DNA from 3 places in the Streptomyces sp. NPDC028289 genome. Region 3 is predicted to be linked to each of the others. Evidence: predicted binding sites of a transcription regulator. Region 3 holds the regulator's gene; each other region holds the start of a gene.
What was found. The regulator HrcA, encoded in region 3, represses chaperone genes, less so after heat shock. The targets are predictions, from matches to a motif close to TTNGCACTCNGNNNNNCNGAGTGCNAA.

Region 1 (7,719 bases), on a different contig from region 3:
CGGCCGAGCAGGGTGCGCGGGCCGGGGAGGAGGGTGGCGCGGACGGCCCCCGGGGCGCCGGTGCCGAACCAGAGGACGGCTTCCTTGACGTCGCCATGGTCCGAGATCCACTCGGCCTCGGCCGCCGCCGGGACCGCCTCGTGCGGGATGCCGGGGGCGATCTTCAGCGCGGCCACGCGGGCGGCCGACGCGGTGGCGACCGCCCAGGACAGCGGCGGTGAGTAGGCCTCCGGGTCGAAGATGCGGCCACGGCCGCCGCGCCGGGCCGGGTCGACGAAGACGGCGTCGTGGCCGGCCGTGTCCACCTCCTGGACGTCCGCCTCCCGTACCTCGATCAGGCCGGCCAGCCCGAGCGCCTCGGCGTTCGCGCGGGCGGCGGCCGCCGTCACCGGATCCCGGTCCACGGCGAGGACGCGGATACCGGCCCGGGCGAGCGCGATCGCGTCGCCCCCGATCCCGCAGCACAGGTCGGCCACCGAGGTCACCCCGAGCGCCTTCAGCCGCCCCGCCCGGTACGCGGCGACACTCGCCCGCGTCGACTGCTCGACCCCGTTCGGCGTGAAGAACATGCGGCCCGCGTCCGCCCCCCCGAACTTCGCCGCCGCCCGCTGCCGCAGCCGGGCCTGGGCCAGCGCCGCCGACACCAGCTCGGCGGGGTGCTCGCGGCGCAGCCGGGTGGCCACGGCCAGCTCGTCGGCGGGCGCGGTGCCGCGCACCTCGTCGAGGAGGGCGTGGCCCTCGGGGGTGAGGAGGGGGGAGAGGAGGTCGTTCACCGGGTCATTGTCGGCCAGTCGGTGGATGGTTCGCCTCCGGCCGCGGTGTCTGCCGGGGTTCCGGGGAGAGGGCTGGAAAGATCCGAGGCCATGCGAGCAGTCGTACAAAATGACAAAAATAGGGTGGTTTTGGCCATGGCCGCCCTCGCCGCCGTGGCGGCCGTCACCGTCGTCTCCGGCTGCGCCGGACCGGAGGACGAGGCCGGGGTCCGTCCCGCCGCGGGCCAGCAGGCCCATCGGGCCGCCGCCGCCCCCGACGACCACGCCGCCCTGGTCGCCGCCGCCCGGCGCTGGGGGCTGGACGCGGTCCCGCTGCGGCCCCCGGCCCCGCCGAAGTACAAGCCGAGGATCACCGCTCGCGACGGCTTCGAGGTGGACGGCCAGGTGGAGGACGACCTGCCCCCGGTCTTCACCACCGTCCCCACCAGGAAGAAGGTCGTCTTCCTCACCATCGACGACGGCTCAGAGAAGGACCCGGACTTCCTGCGGATGATGAGCGAGCTGCGGATCCCCTACACCGCGTTCCTCAGCAACTACCTGGTCAAGGACGACTACGGCTACTTCCGCCGGATGCAGGCCGAGGGCCACACCCTCAACAACCACACCCTCACCCATCCCTACATGCCCGGTCTGACCTACGAGGAGCAGAAGCACGAGATCTGCGGCATGCAGGACATCATGAAGCGGCAGTTCGGCAAGGCGCCGACGGTCTTCCGGCCGCCCTACGGCAACTACAACGGCGACACCCTGCGCGCCGCCAAGGCCTGCGGCATCAAGTACGCGCCGATCTGGGACGAGGAGGTGTTCGTCGACCACTGGGAGTACCGCGAGTGGGACCGCGGACTGCACCCCGGTGACATCGTCCTCACGCACTTCCGGGGCCGGAACGACTGGGACGGCACCATGGTCGACGACATGCGCCGCTTCCTGAACAAGGTCACCCGCGACGGCTACGCGGTGGCGCGCCTGGAGGACTACCTGTGAGCCGACCGAGGGCGACGGCCGCTGTCCTGGCCGCCGCCCTCCTCCTGTCGGCCTGCGCGCCGTCCGTCGACCCCATCGAACGGCTCGGCAGGAAGGCCGCCGACCGGGTGCACCCGCACGGCCCGTCGGGCGAGCCGCCGTACCGCCGCTGGGGCTTGACCGCGCCCCTCTCCCCGGCCCCACGCCCGCCGCTCCACCCGCTGTCCCTCCGCACCACCCGCCCCCCGGTCGTCGACCACATCCCCACCTCCGACCGGGTGGTCTTCCTGACCTACGACGACGGCGCCGAGAAGGACCCCCGATTCGTCGACATGGTCCGCGAACTGCGGCTGCCGGTGAGCATGTTCCTCACGGACAGCGTGGTCGGCCCCGGCTACGGCCACTTCGCCCGCCTGCAGTCGGTCGGCGCGAGCGTCCAGAACCACACCCTCGACCACCCGGCCATGCCCGGCCTGCCGTACGCCGGCCAGCACGCCGAGATCTGCGGCCAGCAGGAGAAGCTGAAGTCCCGGTTCGGCATCCGCCCCCGCCTCTTCCGCCCGCCCTACGGCATCTACGACACCACCACCCTGCGCGCGGCGGCGGACTGCGGGGTCGCCGCGGTGGTCCTGTGGCGGGCGGCGATGACCCCCGACGGCATCACCTACCGCACCGGCGACAAGCAGCTCCGCCCCGGCGACATCATCCTGGTCGGCCCCGACGAGGCCCTCGGGCCGACCCTCAGGAGCCGCACCGCCCGCCTCCTGCGCCGCGTCCAGGCGGCCGGCCTGACGGTGGGCCGGCTGGAGGACTACCTGTAGTGCTACCTCCGGGCTCGGCCGCACATCCCGCCGGTCGGGTGTCTGACGACGGCGCTCGGCCACAAAATCCAGCCCGTCCGGCGTTTGGGGACGAGGCCGAAGGCCGACAGGCGGGGGTCTGGGGGCGCCAGCCCCCAGGGACGGTCACCGCAACACCGCGCGACCCGGTTTTTCGGCGCCGCGCCGCAGGCAATTGGCACTCCGCTTGACCGAGTGCTAATCGCGGTCATAGTCTCGGCTCTGGCACTCGGCAGATGAGAGTGCCAACAACGCGACGGGCAGGTCCGGCACCCGCGACGACGGATCCACCTGGTCGCCACCTCAGACAGTTAACCCCGTGAGATCTCCGAAGGGGGAGGTCGGATCGTGACGACCGCCAGCTCCAAGGTTGCCATCAAGCCGCTTGAGGACCGCATCGTGGTCCAGCCGCTCGACGCCGAGCAGACCACGGCCTCCGGCCTGGTCATCCCGGACACCGCGAAGGAGAAGCCCCAGGAGGGCGCCGTCCTCGCCGTGGGCCCGGGCCGTTTCGAGAACGGCGAGCGCCTGCCGCTCGACGTCAAGGTCGGCGACGTCGTGCTCTACAGCAAGTACGGCGGCACCGAGGTGAAGTACAACGGCGACGAGTACCTCGTCCTCTCGGCTCGCGACGTGCTCGCGATCATCGAGAAGTAAGCCTGCGACTTACACCTCAAGCACTCCGTTTGAAGCTGCGCCCCTGGCCCCCGCGATCCTCCAAGAAGCCGGGCGCCAGGGGCGCAGTCTTGTTCACCCCAGATTTCCGAGAGGGCATCCGCTGCCATGGCGAAGATCCTGAAGTTCGACGAGGACGCCCGTCGCGCCCTTGAGCGCGGCGTCAACAAGCTTGCCGACACGGTGAAGGTGACGATCGGCCCCAAGGGCCGCAACGTCGTCATCGACAAGAAGTTCGGCGCCCCCACCATCACCAACGACGGTGTCACGATCGCCCGCGAGGTCGAGATCGAGGACCCGTACGAGAACCTCGGCGCGCAGCTGGTGAAGGAGGTGGCGACCAAGACCAACGACATCGCGGGTGACGGTACGACCACCGCCACCGTGCTGGCCCAGGCGCTCGTCCGCGAGGGCCTGAAGAACGTCGCCGCCGGTGCCTCCCCGGCCGCCCTGAAGAAGGGCATCGACGCCGCGGTCGCCGCCGTCTCCGAGGACCTGCTCGCGTCGGCCCGCCCGATCGACGAGAAGTCCGACATCGCCGCCGTCGCCGCGCTGTCCGCCCAGGACCAGCAGGTCGGCGAGCTCATCGCCGAGGCGATGGACAAGGTCGGCAAGGACGGTGTCATCACCGTCGAGGAGTCCAACACCTTCGGTCTGGAGCTGGACTTCACCGAGGGCATGGCCTTCGACAAGGGCTACCTGTCGCCGTACTTCGTGACGGACCAGGAGCGCATGGAGGCCGTCCTGGAGGACCCCTACATCCTCATCAACCAGGGCAAGGTCTCCTCCATCGCGGACCTGCTGCCGCTGCTCGAGAAGATCATCCAGTCCAACGCCTCGAAGCCGCTGCTGATCATCGCCGAGGACGTCGACGGCGAGGCCCTGTCGACCCTGGTCGTCAACAAGATCCGCGGCACCTTCAACGCGGTCGCGGTCAAGGCCCCCGGCTTCGGTGACCGCCGCAAGGCGATGCTGGAGGACCTGGCGATCCTGACCGGCGCCACGGTCGTCTCCGAGGAGGTCGGCCTCAAGCTCGACCAGGTCGGCCTGGACGTGCTCGGCTCCGCCCGCCGCGTCACCGTCACCAAGGACGACACCACGGTCGTCGACGGCGCCGGTGACTCCGGTGCCGTGACCGGCCGCGTCGCCCAGATCAAGGCCGAGATCGAGAACACCGACTCCGACTGGGACCGCGAGAAGCTCCAGGAGCGCCTCGCGAAGCTGGCCGGCGGCGTGTGCGTCATCAAGGTCGGCGCCGCCACCGAGGTGGAGCTGAAGGAGAAGAAGCACCGTCTGGAGGACGCCATCTCCGCGACCCGCGCCGCGGTCGAGGAGGGCATCGTCTCCGGTGGTGGCTCCGCGCTCGTCCACGCCGTGAAGGTCCTCGAGGACAACCTCGGCAAGACCGGCGACGAGGCCACCGGTGTCTCCGTGGTCCGCAAGGCCGCCGTCGAGCCGCTGCGCTGGATCGCCGAGAACGCCGGCCTGGAGGGCTACGTCATCGTCTCCAAGGTCGCCGAGCTGGAGAAGGGCAACGGCTACAACGCCGCCACCGGCGAGTACGGCGACCTGGTCAAGGCCGGCGTCATCGACCCGGTCAAGGTCACCCGCTCCGCCCTGGAGAACGCCGCCTCCATCGCCTCCCTGCTCCTGACGACCGAGACCCTCGTCGTCGAGAAGAAGGAAGAGGAAGAGGCCGCCGCCGCGGGCCACTCGCACGGCCACTCGCACTGAGGCAACAGTCTCTGAGCTGAGGAAGCCCCCGCTCCCGGTCGTCCGCCGGGAACGGGGGCTTCGCCCCTCGCGGGTACTTCGATGGTCGGCCTACTTCGCCAGTGCGTCCAGCGCACCCAGCTGTGCCAGCAGTCCCATCCGGTCGTACTGCAGCCAGCCCTCGGCCATCTTCCCGTTCGCGTCGAAGCGGTGGATCGTGGTCCCGGCCATGGCGACCTGCCGGCCGGTGTTCGGGACCCCCATGAACGGCCCCTGGTGCACGCCCGTCCAGAGCCACCTGGTGCACACCCGGTCGCCCTGGGCGATCTGGTCCTCGATGCGGAACGTGAAGTCGAAGGCGCCCCGCCACATCTCCAGCTTGCGCCGCATCGCGTCCATGCCGATGGTGTCCTGTCCCTCGACCGGATCGTGGTCGTGGTAGTCCTCGGCGAGCAGGCCGTCCAGCGGAGCCAGCGGGCCGGCCGCCGCGATCGTCTCGAAGAACCGCCGCGCGGTGCCGGTGTACAGCCCCTCGTCGCGCACCACGTCCAGATCGGTGAACGTCGGCGTCCCCTCGCACAGCGCCAGCAGCTCGTGGAAGACCTTGTCGGTCTCCGGGAGCCGTGAGTTCCGCATCGCCTCCTCGTACGACGGGAACTCCACGATCTCCACGACGTGCTCCGCGTCGCTGCGGTCCTTGCCGACCAGCGTGTGCGTCGCCGTCCGCTTCCCCTTGGTCTGCTCGACCCACCTGTCCATCAGCCGGTCCATCTCGTCGAACCGCCTGGTCCTGCACTCGATGAGCTGCACGAACGTCATGAAACCGCCTCCGGCCCCCCTGCGGGCGCGACCGAACCACACCATCGTCTCACCGGCCCCGTTCCGGTGGGTCCCGGTGCGCCCTGGCGCAGCCCGGCCGGCTCCCTACTGCGGCCCGTACTTGCGGCCCGTCTTCGAGCTGATGCCGCCCACCAGCCCGCGCGGCGCCATCTTCGCCAGGCCCGTCAGCACCTTGTAGCGGGGATCCGGGATCGACAGCGTCTTCCCGCGCGCGAGGTCGGCCAGCGCCGCCGCGACCAGCTTGTCGGCGTCCAGCCACATCCAGCCCGGGATGTTGTCCGTGCCCATCCCGGCCCGCTGGTGGAACTCCGTACGGACGAACCCCGGCGCCAGTGCCATCAGCCGCACCCCGGTGCCCGCGAGGTCGCGCGCGGCGCCCTGGGTGAACTGCACGACCCACGCCTTGGAGGCGCCGTACGTCCCGCGCGGCACGAAGGCCGCCACCGAGGCCACGTTGACGACACCGCCGCGGCCGCGCTCGCGCATCGCCTCGGCCGCCGCCGAGGTCAGCCGCAGCACCGCCTCGCAGTGCACCTTGAGCATGCGCAGCTCGTCGGCCATCGAGACGTCCAGATAACGGCCCTTGTTGCCGAAGCCGGCGTTGTTGACCAGCAGATCGACCGGGTTCTTGCGGTCCCCGAGCCGGGCGGCCACCGACTCGATGCCGGCGTCCTCGGCGAGGTCGGCGGTGAGCACCTCCGCCTCGATGCCGTGCCGGTCGTGCAGCTCGGTCGCCTGCTCGCGCAGCCGCTTGGTGTCCCGCGCCACCAGGACGAGGTTGTGCCCGTCAGCCGCCAGCCGCCGCGCGAACGCGGCACCGATCCCCGCGGTCGATCCCGTAATCAGAGCCGTTGTCATGGACCAAGGGTAGTTACCCGGACTGACGGCGTCCGCTGTGCGCACCGGCTCTCCCTAACGGTGAAGTGCCGGTGAACGGCCTGCGCGTGACAGCCGTTCAGCCGCTCTGCGCCGCCACGTACTTCCGGGCCTGCGCCAGCGCCTCCGGGTGCAGCGCCGCGCCCGCCGCGAGCAGCCGGGGCAGCAGCTCCCGCTCGGTGGTGGTCGCGCGGAACTCCATCGCCGCCGTCACCCCGTGCTCCGGCAGGTGGATGATCTCGATGGGGTCGCCGGCCCGGATCTCACCCGGTTCGATCACCCGGAGGTAGGCACCGGTGGCACCCTTCCGCGTGAATCTCTTCACCCATCCCCGCTCGCCCAGATGGCCCTGAAAAGTACGGCACGGGATGCGCCCCGAGGTGACCTCCAGTACTACCCCGGAGCCGATCCGCCAGCGCTCGCCGATCAGGGCCCCCGACACGTTCAGCCCGTTTGTCGTGAGGTTCTCACCGAAACAGCCGTTCGGCAGCGGCCGGCCGAGCTCCTTCGCCCAGTGGTCGAGGTCCTCGCGCGCGTACGCGTAGACCGCCTGGTCGTCGCCGCCGTGGTGGCGCAGCTCGCACACCGCGTCCCCGGCCAGCCCGCTGCCCGCGGTCCCCTTGGGCCCGGGCGCCGCCACCCGCACCGGCCCGTCCACCGGCCGCTTGTCGATGCCGGTCACGCCGTCGACCTGGTCCGTGTGCGGCGACGGCGTCGGACGGCCGAGGTTCACCGAGAGAAGCTCCATGCTCCGACGGTACGGGAGCAGCCTCAAACCGTCGACGCATTTTCGGGCGCCCTGTCCAAGCCCGTCTTATGCTCAAGAGATGATCGAGGCACGTCATCTCCGCGTCCTGCGCGCCGTCGCCACCACCGGGTCCTTCTCGGCGGCGGGGCGCGAACTGGGCTGCACCCAGCCCGCCGTCAGCCAGCAGATGAAGGCCCTGGAGACCTCCGTGGGCACCCCGCTGCTGGTCCGCAACGGCCGCGAGATGCGCCTGACCCAGGCCGGCGAGGCCCTGGTCCGGCACGCCTCCGGG
Region 2 (7,719 bases), on a different contig from region 3:
CGCCCTCGGCGACCTTCGCCCAGCCCGCCAGCTGCTCCTCGCCGTGGAACCGCGGGACGCGGCTGCTGCCTCCGGCCGAGTCGTGGCCGACGTACGTCCCCTCGGTGACGATCAGCCCGACACCGGCGGCGGCCCGGCGCGAGTAGTACGAGACCACGTCCTCGCCGGGGACGCCGCCGGGGCTGAACTGGCGGGTCATCGGCGCCATCACGATCCGGTTGGGGACCGTGAGCCCGTTCAGGGCGATGGGGCGGGAGAGGATCTCGGCCGCGCGGGAGGCGGGGGGCGTGGTGACGGTCACGTGGGGGGCTCCTCGTGAGTAGGTCGAGTACCTGGGGTGGTGGCACCCGAGTTCGTAGACCGAACGGTATGTGCACACGCATCGAGTGCGCATCCGTGCACAACGATCTGTCCGGACGCGCACATTCCCGCTCCGACGCCGAAGCCGTGTGACCCCCGCCACGAAGCGCCGCCCTACCGGGTGGCGGCCCCACCGGCGCCCTGCGAGCATCTGCAGATGCTGACGCTCGCCGACGATCTCGGCCACCTTTCCTATGTCGTCGACGGTGACGGGCCGCCGGTCGTGCTCGTGCACGCCGGAGTGGCGGATCACCGCATGTGGGACGCGGTCGTGCCCGCCCTCTCGGCCCGGCACACGGTCGTCCGGTACGACCTGCGCGGTTTCGGCGAGTCCGCGCCCCCGACCGGGCCGTTCGACGAGACCGACGACCTGCGGCGCCTCCTGGACCACCTCGGCCTCGAACGGGTCCGGCTGGTGGGCGCGTCCTGGGGCGGCCGGGTGGCCGTGGAGTTCACGCTCGCCCAGCCGGACCGGGTGCACTCCCTGGCACTGTTCGCCCCGCCCTGGCCGGGATACGACTGGTCCGCGGAGATGGTCGCGTACGACGAGGCGGAGACGGCCGCCCTGGCCGCGGGCGACCTGGACACCGCGGTCCAGGTCAACCTGGACATGTGGCTGCGCGGGCCGGCCCGCGGGTGGCACGACGTCGCCGCCGGACTCGCCGACGAACTCCGCGGCCCGCTGCGGACGTCGCTGGTGAACCAGGACGTTGTGGGCAGGCACTCCCAGGGCACCACGGCCGGTGACATCACCGCCGTCTCCGTCCCCACCCTGGTGGGGATCGGCGGGCTCGACACCGCCGACTTCCGGGACATCGCCCGCCGGTACGCCGCCGGAATCCCGGACGCCACCCTCGTCGAGTTCGCCGCCGCCGGACACCTCGTCGCACTGGACACACCCCTCGAACTCACCGCGGCGCTGGGGCCGTTCCTCGCGCGCTAGGCGCCGGCCGGCGGATCAAGTCGCTGGAAAGCAGCGGTAGCCGTCTCTGAGGGAGGGCGTGCCAGACCCCGCGTCTGCGGCAGGATCCACCGGACCGCCCCCGGCACAACGGCCGAAGCCCGCCGGGCACAGCGAAGGGCGGCACCCCCTGTCGAACAGGAAGTGCCGCCCTCGGTGCTGCGTCAGAACATCCGAGCCTCAGGCTCAGAAGTCCATGTCACCGCCCGGCATGCCGCCCGGAGCGGCCGCGGCGGCCTTCTCCGGCTTGTCGGCGATGACGGCCTCGGTGGTGAGGAACAGCGCGGCGATGGAGGCGGCGTTCTGCAGGGCAGAGCGGGTCACCTTCGCCGGGTCGATGATGCCCTCGGCGACCAGGTCGACGTACTCGCCGGTCGCGGCGTTGAGGCCGTGACCCGGGGTGAGGTTGCGGACCTTCTCCACCACGACGCCGCCCTCGAGGCCGGCGTTGACGGCGATCTGCTTCAGCGGGGCCTCGAGGGCGAGCTTCACGGCCTGCGCGCCGGTCGCCTCGTCACCCTCAAGCTCCAGCTTCTCGAAGACCTGGGAGGCCTGCAGCAGGGCCACGCCACCACCGGCGACGATGCCCTCCTCGACGGCCGCCTTCGCGTTGCGAACGGCGTCCTCGATGCGGTGCTTGCGCTCCTTGAGCTCGACCTCGGTCGCGGCACCGGCCTTGATGACGGCGACGCCACCGGCGAGCTTCGCCAGGCGCTCCTGGAGCTTCTCGCGGTCGTAGTCCGAGTCGGACTGCTCGATCTCGGCGCGGATCTGGTTGACCCGGCCCTGGACCTGCTCGGTGGAGCCGGCGCCGTCGACGATGGTGGTCTCGTCCTTGGTGATGACCACCTTACGGGCGCGGCCCAGCAGGTCGAGGGTCGTGTTCTCCAGCTTGAGACCGACCTCCTCGGAGATGACCTCGCCACCGGTGAGGATGGCGATGTCGTTCAGCATCGCCTTGCGGCGGTCGCCGAAGCCCGGGGCCTTGACGGCGACGGACTTGAAGGTGCCGCGGATCTTGTTGACGACCAGGGTCGACAGGGCCTCGCCCTCGACGTCCTCGGCGATGATCAGCAGCGGCTTGCCCGACTGCATGACCTTCTCCAGGAGCGGGAGCAGGTCCTTGACGGAGCCGATCTTCGAGTTGGCGATCAGGATGTACGGGTCGTCGAGGGACGCCTCCATACGCTCCATGTCGGTGGCGAAGTACGCCGAGATGTAGCCCTTGTCGAAGCGCATACCCTCGGTGAGCTCCAGCTCCAGACCGAAGGTCTGGGACTCCTCGACGGTGATGACGCCTTCCTTGCCGACCTTGTCCATGGCCTCGGCGATGAGCTCGCCGATCTGGGTGTCGGCGGCGGAGATGGAGGCCGTGGAGGCGATCTGCTCCTTGGTCTCGACGTCCTTCGCCTGCTCAAGCAGCGCACCGGAGACCGCCTCGACGGCCTTCTCGATACCGCGCTTCAGGGCCATCGGGTTGGCGCCGGCGGCCACGTTGCGCAGGCCCTCGCGGACCAGGGCCTGGGCGAGAACGGTCGCGGTGGTCGTACCGTCACCGGCGACGTCGTCCGTCTTCTTGGCGACTTCCTTGACCAGCTCGGCGCCGATCTTCTCGTACGGGTCCTCCAGCTCGATCTCCTTGGCGATGGACACACCATCGTTGGTGATCGTGGGGGCGCCCCACTTCTTCTCAAGGACGACGTTGCGGCCCTTGGGGCCGAGGGTGACCTTGACGGCGTCGGCGAGCTGGTTCATACCGCGCTCAAGGCCGCGCCGCGCCTCCTCGTCGAACGCGATGATCTTGGCCATGTGAAGTGGTCCCTCCAGGACTGGGGGTGAGTCTTCGGACCGCGCCCGCGCCCGCGACGGACGGCTCGCCGACCCGTGGGTTCCTTGCCCCACCCGGCCTGCGGGCCTCACCGACCCGGTCCTTCGTTGTCACTCTCACCTTCAGAGTGCTAACGCCAATGATTAGCACTCGCCCATGCCGAGTGCAAGCGCCTCCCGGGGATCGGCCCCCGGAGTCAGGCCCTTGCGGGCATGCGCCGGGCATGCCGAAGGGCCCGTGCCCCGGGAGGCACGAGCCCTTCGAAGAAGTACAGAAGAACGTCGCTGTCAGTCGGCGCGTGCTTCAGCCGGTCGCCAGCCGGACCATGTCCGCCTGCGGCCCCTTCTGGCCCTGCGAGATCTCGAAATCGACCCGCTGACCCTCTTCCAGGGTGCGGTAGCCGTCCATCTGAATCGCGCTGTAGTGGACGAAAACATCCGCACCACCGTCGACCGCGATGAAGCCGTACCCCTTCTCCGCGTTGAACCACTTGACGGTGCCCTGAGCCATGCCTAACTCCCCTATTACTGGCCCTTGCACAGATCCACACTTCGCGGATCCGGGTCAGACCTCACCCCCCATTGGTTGGGGGCGTGCGCCGGAACGCGTCGACCGCGGCTGAATGTATCTGTCCAACTGCCGTCTGCAACAGGTCAATCGGACGAGAATTCTGGACGGAAGGGGTCCGGAATGTAGCAAGAATTCGGCCGAATTCAGGGCAAGTCGGGCCCCGTAAAGGCCACAAAAGCCGCATATAACCCGCACACTTTGGCTACTTCTTGTCGGGCTCGCGGTATCGAATACAGGGCTCCCGACCTGGAGATCGGGACCGCTTTCCCCAACTGTACCGCGCTCAACCACACAGAATTGCCCCCTCCGCTTCTCTCACGGAGGGGGCAATCAGATGAACAGTCGGTGATCGGCGTTACCGAAGGTAATGTTCGGTCATTCGATCAGCCTGTCAAGCAGGTCGGCAGGTCAGCCGCCCGCGACGGCCGGGATGATGGAGACGCCGGCCCCGTCCGGGGTGGCGGTCTCCAGGCCCTGCTCGAAGCGGACGTCGTCGTCGTTGACGTACACGTTGACGAACCGGCGCAGCTTGCCCTGGTCGTCGAGAACCCGCGCGGAGATCCCGGTGTGGTTCTTCTCCAGGTCCGAGATGACCTCGCCGAGAGTGGCGCCCTCGGCGGCGACTTCGGCCTGACCACCGGTGTAGGTGCGCAGGATGGTGGGGATGCGAACGGTGACGCTCACGTTTTTACCTCCGGTCTGGGCAACGCCCTATTTCTCGGGGGACTCAGGCGAGCCCGGCCTCGCGGAAAGACTCCAGATTCGGGCGAATGGTCGCGGTGAGTCCAGTCCCCGCCACTGCGTCCAGCGTCTTCAGCCCATCACCGGTGTTGAGTACAACGACCGACTTCGCCGGATCAATCAACCCATTCTCAATGAGCTTTTTGGTGACTCCAACCGTCACCCCGCCGGCGGTTTCCGCGAAGATTCCCTCGGTCCGCGCGAGCAGCTTGATGGCGTCGACGACCTGCTCGTCGGTGACGTCCTCCACCGCGCCGCCGGTGCGCCGCGCGATGTCGAGGACGTACGGCCCGTCGGCCGGGTTGCCGATGGCGAGGGACTTGGCGATGGTGTTCGGCTTCTGCGGGCGGACCACGTCGTGGCCCTCCTTGTAGGCCACCGACACCGGCGAGCACCCCTCGGCCTGGGCACCGAAGATCTTGTACGGCTTGTCCTCGACGAGCCCGAGCTTGATCAGCTCCTGCAGACCCTTGTCGATCTTCGTGAGCTGCGAGCCGGAGGCGATCGGGATGACCAGCTGGTCCGGGATCTCCCAGCCGAGCTGCTCGCAGATCTCGTACGCCAGGGTCTTGGAGCCCTCCGCGTAGTACGGCCGCAGGTTGACGTTGACGAAGCCCCAGCCCTCGCCGGCCGAGTCGCCGATCAGCTCGGAGCAGAAACGGTTCACGTCGTCGTAGTTGCCCTCGATGCCGACGAGCTCGCCACCGTAGATCGCGGCCATGACGACCTTGCCCTGCTCCAGGTCGTGCGGGATGAACACGCAGGAGCGGAAGCCGGCCCGGGCGGCGGCGGCGCCGACCGCGCCGGCCAGGTTGCCGGTGGAGGAGCAGGAGAGGGTGGTGTAGCCGAAGGCGCGGGCGGCCTCGACGGCCTGGGCGACGACGCGGTCCTTGAAGGAGTGCGTCGGGTTGCCGGAGTCGTCCTTCACGTACAGCCCGCCGGTCACCCCGAGCTCACGGGCCAGGTTGTCGGCCTTGACGAGCTTGGTCCAGCCGGGGTTGATGTTCGGCTTGGTCGCCACGTCCGCGGGGACGGGCAGCAGTGGCGCGTAGCGCCAGATGTTCGCGGGACCCGCTTCGATCCGCTTCCGCAGCTCCTCGGTGTCGTACGCCGAGAAGTCGTACGCGATCTCCAGCGGGCCGAAACACTCCTCGCAGGCGAACACCGGGCCGAGCGGCACGCGGTGACCGCACTCGCGGCAGCTGAGGGCTGCGGCGGGGCCGAGGTCGACGGTGGAATCCGTGGTGCTTGCAACAGTCTGCACAGCCATGTGAGGCGAGGCCCTTTCTCCTCATCTTCCTCACGACGCATCTCGCCGTGAGACGGATTTGGCACCTTCCCTAGTCGGGAGCCTCGCGGACGATCGACACTGATCGGCGATCTACGAGAACCGACTGGAGGGTTGCCGGGGCTTCAACGGGCCGTATCCCTCTGCCCCTCTGGATGAGCGGTATGCGGTTGTCGACGCCGGGTGACCCCAGGACATGCGATGGTCATCGGCGTTGTTCAAGACTGTAACCGAAGGCCAGGACAGTTGAGAGAGTCGTCCGTAACGCGAGATGGATCACACGTCGTCGTGTGGCCGTGACAGTGAGGAGCCGCTGACCGTGCTGGAAGAAGTCGAGCGCTGGCTGGCCACCCGCTCCTGGTCCGTATCCGATCGTCCGCTGCACCGGATCATGGCCGCCAAACGGTCCTCCGGGCAGACGGTCAGCGTCGTGCTGCCCGCGCTCAACGAGGAGGAGACCGTCGGCGACATCGTCGCGATCATCCGCCACGACCTCATGCAGCAGGTGCCGCTCGTCGACGAGATCGTGGTCGTCGACTCCGGCTCCACCGACCGCACGGCGGCCGTCGCCGCGGCGGCCGGCGCCCGCGTCGTGCACCGCGACGCGATCCTGCCCCGCATCCCCGCCGTACCCGGCAAGGGCGAGGTCCTCTGGCGCTCCCTCCTGGTCACCACCGGGGACATCGTCTGCTTCGTCGACGCCGACCTGCGGGAGTTCTCCTCCGACTTCGTCACCGGCATCGTCGGCCCGCTCCTCACCGACCCGGACGTGGACCTGGTCAAGGCGATGTACGACCGCCCGCTCGGCGGCGCCGCCGGACAGGGCGGCCGGGTCACCGAGCTGATGGCCCGTCCGCTGCTGAACATGCACTGGCCCCAGCTGGCCGGCTTCGTCCAGCCGCTCGGCGGCGAGTACGCGGCCCGCCGCTCGCTGCTGGAACAGCTCCCCTTCCCGGTCGGCTACGGCGTGGAGCTGGGCATGCTGGTCGACGCCCTGCACCTGGTCGGCCTCGACGCCCTCGCCCAGGTCGACGTCGGCGTCCGCAAGCACCGCCACCAGGACGGCCAGGCCCTCGGCCGGATGTCCGCCGCGATCTACCGCACGGCCCAGCTCCGGCTGGCCCGCGGCCACCTGATCCGCCCCTCCCTCACCCAGTTCGAACGGGGCGAGGACGGCTTCGAACCGCGCACGTACTCGGTGGACACGGAGGAACGGCCGCCGATGGTGGAGATCACGGAGTACGCCGAGCGCAAGGTGGCGTGACTTCGCCGTACGGCCGTATACGGCGGCGCGTCGGGCGCGGCCGTACGTTTGAGCGTTTACGGGCCGGGCTAGGTTGTGGCGTATGTCTTCCCCCATGGCTTCCACCGGCGGTGCCGAGGTGCTGGTCGCCTCGAACCGCGGCCCGGTCTCGTACGAGCTGCGCGAAGACGGTTCGCTGCACGCCAAACGGGGCGGCGGCGGGCTGGTCTCAGGGCTGTCGGCCATCGGGTCGGACGCGAACGCGGTGTGGGTGTGCGCGGCACTGGGCGACGGTGACCGGGAGGCGGTGCGGCGGGCCGAGGGCGGCAGGCTGCCGGCCGGGGAGACCGGCGGGCAGCAGGTCCGGATGCTCGACATCGACGCGGACGTCTTCGCCGACGCGTACAACGGCATCGCGAACTCGGTCCTCTGGTTCGTCCACCACATGCTCTACCAGACCCCGCTGGAGCCGGTCTTCGACGCGGAGTTCCGGCGGCAGTGGGGTTCGTACCAGGCCTACAACCGCGCCTTCGCACAAGCGCTGGCGCAGGAGGCGGGCCAGGGGGCGGTGGTGGTCATCCAGGACTACCACCTGGCACTGGCCCCGCGGATGCTCCGCCGGCTCCGCCCCGACCTGCGCATCGGCCACTTCTCCCACACCCCCTGGGCACCGCCGGACTACTTCCGGCTCCTGCCCGACGACATCGCGGCGGAGCTGCTGAGCGGGA
Region 3 (7,719 bases):
CACGATCGGAAGAGGGAAGAGATCGGTCAGTGCGGAGGACATGACGGCATGTTGTCACGTCCTCCGAACAAGACCGAATCAGGCCGCCCCTTTGGCACATGCCACAAATCTCCCCCCACCGACCCGACCGGTCCAGGGCGAGCGACCTCACCTCTCGACCGACCGAGCCGGGCGAGCGACCTCACCTCTCGACCGACCGAGCCGGGCGAGCAACCGCACCCCTCGACCGACCGAGCCGGGCAAGCAACCGCACCCCTCGACCGACCGAGCCGGGCAAGCAACCGCACCCCTCGACCGACCGAGCCGGGCGAGCAACCGCACCCCTCGACCGACCGAGTTGAGGGGCGACCGCACCTGTTGACGGACCGAGTCGGGTGGTGGGTGGGCATAGGTCCCGGGGGTCCAGGGGGCGGAGCCCCCTGGCGGGGTCGAAGGGGCGGAGCCCCTTCACGGCACCCCGTCAACGCCCGTTGAACGCGTCCTTCAGCCGGCTGAACAGCCCTTGCTGACCGGGCTGGAACTGCCCCTGCGGCCGCTCCTCCCCGCGCAGCTTCGCCAGCTCCCGCAGCAACCGCTCCTGCTCGGGATCGAGCTTGGTCGGCGTCGTCACCTCGACGTGGACGATGAGATCACCGCGCCCCCCGCCCCGCAGATGCGTGACCCCACGCCCGTGCAGCGGAATCGACTGCCCGGACTGCGTGCCCGGCCGGATGTCGACCTCCTCCAGCCCGTCCAGCGTCTCCAACGGCACCTTCGTACCGAGCGACGCCGCCGTCATCGGAATCGTCACCGTGCAGTGCAGGTCGTCCCCGCGCCGCTGGAACGTGGAGTGCGGCAGCTCGTGGATCTCGACGTACAGGTCACCGGCGGGACCGCCACCCGGCCCGACCTCACCTTCACCGGCCAGCTGGATCCGCGTGCCGTTGTCGACACCGGCCGGGATCTTCACGGTCAGCGTCCGCCGCGACCGCACCCGCCCGTCACCCGCGCACTCCGGGCACGGCGTCGGCACGACCGTCCCGAAGCCCTGGCACTGCGGGCAGGGCCGCGAGGTCATGACCTGGCCCAGGAAGGACCGCGTCACCTGCGAGACCTCACCACGGCCCCGGCACATGTCACACGTCTGGGCGGAGGTGCCCGGCGCCGCGCCCTCACCGTTGCAGGTGTTGCAGACGATCGCCGTGTCGACCTGGATGTCCTTGGTCGTGCCGAAGGCCGCCTCGTCGAGCTCGACCTCGATCCGGATCATCGCGTCCTGGCCGCGCCGCGTACGCGACCGCGGCCCGCGCTGGGACGCCGTACCGAAGAACGCGTCCATGATGTCCGAGAAGTTCCCGAACCCACCGGCCCCGAAGCCGCCCGCGCCCGCGCCGCCGCTCTGCGACAGCGGATCCCCGCCGAGGTCGTAGACCTGCTTCTTCTGCGGGTCGGAGAGCACCTCGTAAGCGGCGTTGATCTCCTTGAACCGCTCCTGGGTCTTCGGATCCGGGTTGACGTCCGGGTGCAGCTCGCGCGCGAGCCGACGGAAGGCCTTCTTGATCTCTTCCTGCGACGCGTCGCGGCGCACGCCGAGAACGGCGTAGTAGTCCGTGGCCACTTACGACTCCGCCAGGATCTGTCCGACGTACCGTGCCACCGCTCGTACCGCTCCCATCGTTCCCGGGTAATCCATGCGGGTCGGTCCGACCACGCCGAGTTTGGCGACTGCCTCGCCGCCCGAACCGTAGCCGACCGACACCACGGACGTGGAGTTGAGTCCCTCGTAGGCGTTCTCGTGACCGATGCGTACGGTCATGCCCGAATCCCCTGCCTCGCCCATGAGCTTGAGGAGCACGACATGCTCCTCCAGCGCCTCCAGGACGGGCCGGATCATGAGGGGAAAGTCATGTCCGAAGCGGGTGAGATTGGCGGTGCCGCCGATCACCAGCCGCTCCTCGTTCTCCTCGACGAGCGTCTCCAGCAGGGTGGAGAGCACCGCCGAGACCGTGCCGCGGTCCTCGGCCTCGAACGCTTCCGGCAGGTCCTCCACCAGCCGGGGCACGTCCGAGAACCGGCGCCCCGCGACCCGGCTGTTCAGCCGCGCCCGCAGGTCCGCCAGAGACGTTTCCCCGAAGGGCGCCGGGCAGTCGACCATCCGCTGCTCGACCCGCCCGGTGTCGGTGATCAGCACCAGCATCAGCCGGGCCGGCGCGAGGGAGAGCAGTTCCACGTGCCGCACGGTCGACCGCGTCAGCGACGGATACTGCACGACCGCCACCTGCCGGGTCAGCTGGGCCAGCAGCCGAACGGTCCGCGCCACCACGTCGTCGAGGTCGACGGCGCCGTCGAGGAAGTTCTGGATGGCCCGCCGCTCGGGCGCACTCATCGGCTTGACGCCGGCCAGCTTGTCCACGAACAGCCGGTACCCCTTGTCGGTGGGGATCCGCCCCGCGCTGGTGTGCGGCTGGGCGATGAACCCCTCGTCCTCCAGGGCGGCCATGTCGTTGCGCACGGTCGCCGGGGAGACCCCGAGGTTGTGCCGTTCGGTCAGCGCCTTCGACCCGACCGGTTCCTCGGTGCCGACATAGTCCTGGACGATGGCGCGCAACACCTGAAGCCTGCGTTCACTCAGCATCCGGCGCCACACCTCCAGAAAGTCGTCACCGCGGCCTTTCGGTCCCTTCGGGCCTTTCGTCTGGCACTCTGCGAACGCGAGTGCCAGCATCCCCGGCCCAGTGTACGGCCGTGGGGTACTGACTGGGCAAGGTCGGTCAGGACCCATGGCGTTCTACGGCTAGCGTCGCGGCATGACGGTGACTTGGGAAGAGCTGGGCTGGGAGCGGGTGGCCGAAGGGGTCGGCCGGTGCCGGCTGCCGGGCTGGGACTGCACGGCGGGTCTGGTCCTGGGCGCGGGCACGGCCCTGATGGTGGACGCCGGGTCGAGCCTGGCGGAGGGCGCGCGGTTGCGCACGGAGGCGCAGGCGCTGGCCGACCGCCGTGTGACCCATCTCGCGCTCACCCATCCCCACTTCGACCACGTCTTCGGCGCGGCCGCCTTCGCGGGTGCGGACCTGTACGCGGCGGTGGGCACGGAGGCCGTCCTCGCGTACCACCGCGAGGAACTCCGCCGGGACGCGATCCGCAACGGCCTGCCGGCCGCGGAGGCCGAGGAGGCGGCCGACGCCCTCCCGCTCCCGCGCCACCTGGTCTCCGGCGAGTGGACCCTCGACCTGGGCGACGGCCGCCAGACCCTGCTGGCCAACGTGGGCCCCGGCCACACCCCCCACGACCTCGCCGTCCTGGTCCCCGGCGACCCGGAGGTGGTGTTCTGCGGCGACCTGGTGGAGGAGTCCGGCGATCCGCAGGCCGGCCCCGACGCCGTACCGTCCCGCTGGCCCGCGGCCCTGGACCGCCTCCTCTCGCTCGGTGGTGATCGCGCCCTGTACGTCCCCGGTCACGGAGCGGTCGTCGACGCGGCGTTCGTACGGGCCCAGCGCGACGCCCTGGCCGCCCGTTTCGGCGTGTCGTAGGCGCACCCGTTCGGCTTCTCCTATCGTCATCCGAATGCGCCAGTACTCCGCCGACCTGACCCCGCCCTGGAAGAAGCCGAAGCCGGTGCCCGAGGTGGCCGCCGAACCCGGTCTGGTGGTCGAGGAGCCGGGTACCGGTTTCTGCGGCGCGGTGATCCGCTGCGAGGCGGGCACGGTCACCCTGGAGGACCGCTTCGGCAAGCACCGCGTCTTCCCGCTGGAGCCGCGCGGCTTCCTCCTGGAGGGCCGGGTCGTCACCCTCGTACGCCCCACGTCAGGGGGGCCGGTACGTCCCTCCCGAACCGCATCCGGCTCGGTCGCCGTCCCCGGCGCACGCGCGCGTGTCGCCCGTGCGGGCCGCATCTACGTGGAGGGCCGCCACGACGCGGAACTGGTCGAGAAGGTCTGGGGCGACGACCTGCGCATCGAGGGCGTGGTCGTGGAGTACCTGGAGGGCGTCGACGACCTTCCCGCCATCGTCGCCGAGTTCGCCCCCGGTCCCGACGCCCGCCTCGGCGTCCTCGTCGACCACCTGCTCCCCGGCACCAAGGAGTGGCGCATCGCGCAGTCCGTCACCAGCGACCACGCCCTGGTCGTCGGCCACCCGTACATCGACATCTGGGAGGCGGTGAAGCCGTCGTCCCTGGGCATCGGCTCCTGGCCCCGCGTCCCGCACGGCCAGGACTGGAAGACGGGCGTCTGCCGGGCGCTGGGCTGGCCCACGGACAGCACGGGCGCGGTGTGGCAGGCGATCCTCGCGCGCGTGGGCTCCTACAAGGACCTGGAGCCGGAGCTGCTGGGCCGGGTGGAGGAACTGATCGACTTCGTCACGGGCAGCGGTGGGGCCTGACCGTGATCAGTCCACCAGATCACGCACCACCGCATCCGCCAGCAACCGCCCCCGCAGCGTCAGCACGGCCCTCCCCCCGCCATACGGCCCCTCCTCCAGCAAGCCCTCCCCCAGCGCCCGCCGCGCGGCCTTCAGCCCCTCCTCCTTCAGCAGCGCCAACGGCGCCCCCTCCCGCAGCCGCAGCTCCAGCAGGATCCGCTCCACCCGCCGGTCCTCGTCCGACAGGACCTCCCGCCCGGCGCCCGGCGACCGCCCCGACGCCAGCGCCGCCGCGTACGCCCCCGGGTGCTTGACGTTCCACCACCGCACGCCCCCCACGTGCGAGTGCGCCCCCGGTCCGGCGCCCCACCAGTCGGCGCCCCGCCAGTACAGCTCGTTGTGCAGGCAGCGGCCCGCCTCCGAGGTGGCCCAGTTGGACACCTCGTACCAGTCGAAGCCCGCCTCCGACAGCACCGAGTCGGCGATCAGGTACCGGTCGGCGTGGACGTCGTCGTCGGTCATCGGCACCTCGCCCCGGCGGATCCGGCGGGCCAGCTGGGTGCCCTCCTCGACGATCAGCGCGTACGCCGAGACGTGGTCGGGCCCGGCGCCGATCGCCGCGTCCAGCGAGGCCCGCCAGTCGTCGTCGGACTCGCCCGGGGTGCCGTAGATCAGGTCGAGGTTGACGTGCTCGAAGCCGGCCGCGCGGGCCTCCGCGACGCACGCCTCGGGACGCCCGGGGGTGTGGGTGCGGTCGAGGACCCGCAGCACGTGCTGCCGTGCGCTCTGCATGCCGAAGGAGATCCGGTTGAAACCGCCCTCGCGCAGGGCCGACAGGTAGGCGGGGCCGACGGACTCCGGGTTCGCCTCCGTCGTGACCTCCGCGTCCGCCGCGAGCCCGAACTCGTCCCGGATCGCGCCCAGCATCCGTACGAGATCGGCGGCGGCCAGCAGGGTCGGCGTACCACCGCCGACGAACACGGTCCGCACCTCGCGCGGATCGTCGCCGAGGACCTTCCTGGCCTGCCTGACTTCGTCGATCAGGGTGTCCGCGTAGTTGTCGCGGGAGGCGAGGACACCGCCCGTGCCGCGCAGCTCGGTCGCCGTGTACGTGTTGAAGTCGCAGTAGCCGCAGCGGGTCGCGCAGTAGGGGACGTGCAGGTAGAACCCGAGGGGGCGGGCGGCGGCACCGGCGAGCGCGGAAGCGGGGAGCGCGCCGTCGTCGGGGACGGGCTCGCCGTCGGGGAGTGCGGAAGGCATGTCCTCCATTGTCCCGTACGACAGTCTCGTACGGCTGTCCCGTACGACCGTCTCGTGCGGCTGCCCGGTACGACCGTCTCCTACGACAGTCCCGGACGGCTGTCCCGTGCGACGCGGGTCACTCCGCCTGGAGGACGAGCAGCGCCAGGTCGTCCTCCGGCTGTCCGCCGCCGAACTCGTGGACGAGCCGTCTGATGCGTTCGGCGATCAGGTCGGCGTTCAGCCCCGCGCAGCCGGCCAGCGCCCGCGCGAGCCCGTCGCCGTCGTCGAACTGGCGGCTGCCGGAGCGCCGCTCGGTGACCCCGTCGGTCACGCACAGCAGGCTGTCGCCGGGCGCGAGCTCGATGGTCTCGCTGGTGTAGGTCTCGTCCTCGACGACCCCGAGCAGGGTCTGCGGGCGGGCGGCGGTGCGGACCTCGCCGTCGGGGCCGAGGAGCAGCGGCAGCGGGTGCCCGGCGGAGGCGAGGGTGCAGCGGATGCCGCCGCCGTCGAGGGGGGTGAGTTCGCCGTAGAGAAGGGAGAGGAAACGGGTCTGCGGGCCGTCGCCGGGCGTCAGGGCGCGGCCGCCGGCGGCGACCAGGGCGCGGGCGGCGGCGTCGGCGGCCTCGGTGGCGTCGTCGAGGAGGAGCTGGTTGAGGCGGTCGAGGACGTCGGCGACCCGGTAGCCCTCGCGGGCGAGGAGCCGCAGCCAGGGCCGGGCGAGGCCGATGACGACGGCGGCCTCGGGGCCCTTGCCCTGGACGTCGCCGACGGCGAAGCACCAGCGGCCGTCGCCGGCCGGGAAGAGGTCGTAGAAGTCGCCGCTGGGGCCGCCCTTGTCGCACGGTTCGTAGACGAGCGCGCTGCGCACGCCCGGGATCTCGGCGACCGCGCCGGGCAGCAGACCGCGCTGCAGGACGGCGCTGATGGTGGCCTGGCGGGCGTACTGGCGGGCCGCGCCGATGGCGAGGGCGACCCGGCGGCCGAAGTCCTCCACGAGGCCGGTGATCTCGTCGGGGATGCCGTCCGGGCCGGACCGCCCGATGACGAGCGTGCCGAGCGGGCGGCCGCCCGCGATCAGCCGGTAGGCGAGCGCCGAGCCGTGCACGCCCTGCGGGCCGAGTGCCGCGCCGGGCCAGGGATACGACTCGGGCCCGGACCGTAAGCCGCTGCTCGGGCACGGCGGGTCCTTCTCCAAGGCGTGGCGCAGCTCCTCGATGCGGTTCTCGCTGCCGTGCCAGACCCGGGCCAGCCGCGGGCCGCCCGCACCGCCCGCACCGCCGGGGTCGCCCCAGCCCCCGCCGCGTACGGTCGCCTCGTCCTCCAGCCACACCGCGCACCAGTCGGCGAGCCGGGGCACGATCAGCTGGCCGGTGAGCGCGGCCACCAGATTCTCGTCGAGCTGGCCGGCTAGCAGGTCGGAGGCCTCGGCGAGGAAGGACAGCGCGCCCCGGTTGAGCCAGTCCCGGTCGCGCTCGGGGCGGTGGGAGCATCCTCCTTCGCGCTCCGCCGCGACCGCGTGCGCGTGCGCGTGCGGGGGCGGAGGCGGTTCGGGGGCGAGGATCTCGGCGACCTTCAGCTGCTGCTCGTCGGGGAGCGTGCCGCCGCGGCCGGTCAGCCGCGCCCACACCGACTTGGCGCCGGTGCGGTACGTCACCCCCCAGGACTCGGCGAGCGAGGCGACCAGGCGCAGCCCGCGCCCGAACTCCGGTGTCTCGTACGGCGTCTCGCCCGGGTGGTCGCGGGGCGCGCGGGAGGGATGGTGGTCGGTGACCTCGACGACGAACGCCGTCTCCTCCCGCTCCTCCAGCCACCAGTCGACCTCGAGGTCCGTACCGGCGTGCACGACGGCGTTGGTGACGAGTTCGCTGACGACGACCATGGCGTCCTCGGCGACCCGCTGCTGCTCCGGGCGGAGGAGCCCGCACTCGGTCCATTCGTCGAAGGAGGCGCGCACCAGGGCGCGGGCGGAACCGGGCGCGAGGGGGCCTCCGGGCAGGCTCGCGCGCCCCTGCGCACGCGGGCCCGCGGTGTCGTGCGCGGGCGCCGCGTCGTGCGCAGGCGCCTCACGGACCCGGGAGACGGTCTCCCGTTGCGTGGGTATGGCCCCCATGTCCAGCTCCCCGAGCAGTTCGGACGAAT

Region 1: a site for HrcA is predicted at 2,751-2,777, ahead of groES (co-chaperone GroES). Genes of this name have one in related genera too.
Region 2: a site for HrcA is predicted at 3,293-3,319, ahead of groL (chaperonin GroEL). Genes of this name have one in related genera too.

What each region holds. Positions count from the first base shown of each region.
Region 1 is NZ_JBVHTI010000003.1:373,101-380,819, forward strand. It holds gene ACZ4UV_RS15920 (THUMP-like domain-containing protein) at 1-773, opposite strand, end outside; gene ACZ4UV_RS15925 (polysaccharide deacetylase family protein) at 864-1,757, shown strand; gene ACZ4UV_RS15930 (polysaccharide deacetylase family protein) at 1,754-2,557, shown strand; gene groES (co-chaperone GroES) at 2,924-3,232, shown strand; gene groL (chaperonin GroEL) at 3,359-4,984, shown strand; gene ACZ4UV_RS15945 (ester cyclase) at 5,075-5,782, opposite strand; gene ACZ4UV_RS15950 (SDR family NAD(P)-dependent oxidoreductase) at 5,888-6,661, opposite strand; gene ACZ4UV_RS15955 (MOSC domain-containing protein) at 6,759-7,427, opposite strand; gene ACZ4UV_RS15960 (LysR family transcriptional regulator) at 7,507-7,719, shown strand, end outside.
Region 2 is NZ_JBVHTI010000007.1:175,924-183,642, reverse strand. It holds gene ACZ4UV_RS33990 (NADH:flavin oxidoreductase) at 1-301, opposite strand, end outside; gene ACZ4UV_RS33985 (alpha/beta fold hydrolase) at 518-1,303, shown strand; gene groL (chaperonin GroEL) at 1,508-3,130, opposite strand; gene ACZ4UV_RS33975 (cold-shock protein) at 3,453-3,659, opposite strand; gene ACZ4UV_RS33970 (ubiquitin-like small modifier protein 1) at 4,128-4,403, opposite strand; gene thrC (threonine synthase) at 4,447-5,730, opposite strand; SAM riboswitch class I at 5,749-5,910, opposite strand; gene ACZ4UV_RS33960 (glucosyl-3-phosphoglycerate synthase) at 6,068-7,012, shown strand; gene ACZ4UV_RS33955 (alpha,alpha-trehalose-phosphate synthase (UDP-forming)) at 7,107-7,719, shown strand, end outside.
Region 3 is NZ_JBVHTI010000001.1:1,127,058-1,134,776, forward strand. It holds gene ACZ4UV_RS04955 (nitronate monooxygenase) at 1-42, opposite strand, end outside; gene dnaJ (molecular chaperone DnaJ) at 461-1,597, opposite strand; gene hrcA (heat-inducible transcriptional repressor HrcA) at 1,598-2,614, opposite strand; gene ACZ4UV_RS04970 (MBL fold metallo-hydrolase) at 2,787-3,509, shown strand; gene ACZ4UV_RS04975 (DUF3097 domain-containing protein) at 3,544-4,359, shown strand; gene hemW (radical SAM family heme chaperone HemW) at 4,366-5,598, opposite strand; gene ACZ4UV_RS04985 (SpoIIE family protein phosphatase) at 5,717-7,690, opposite strand.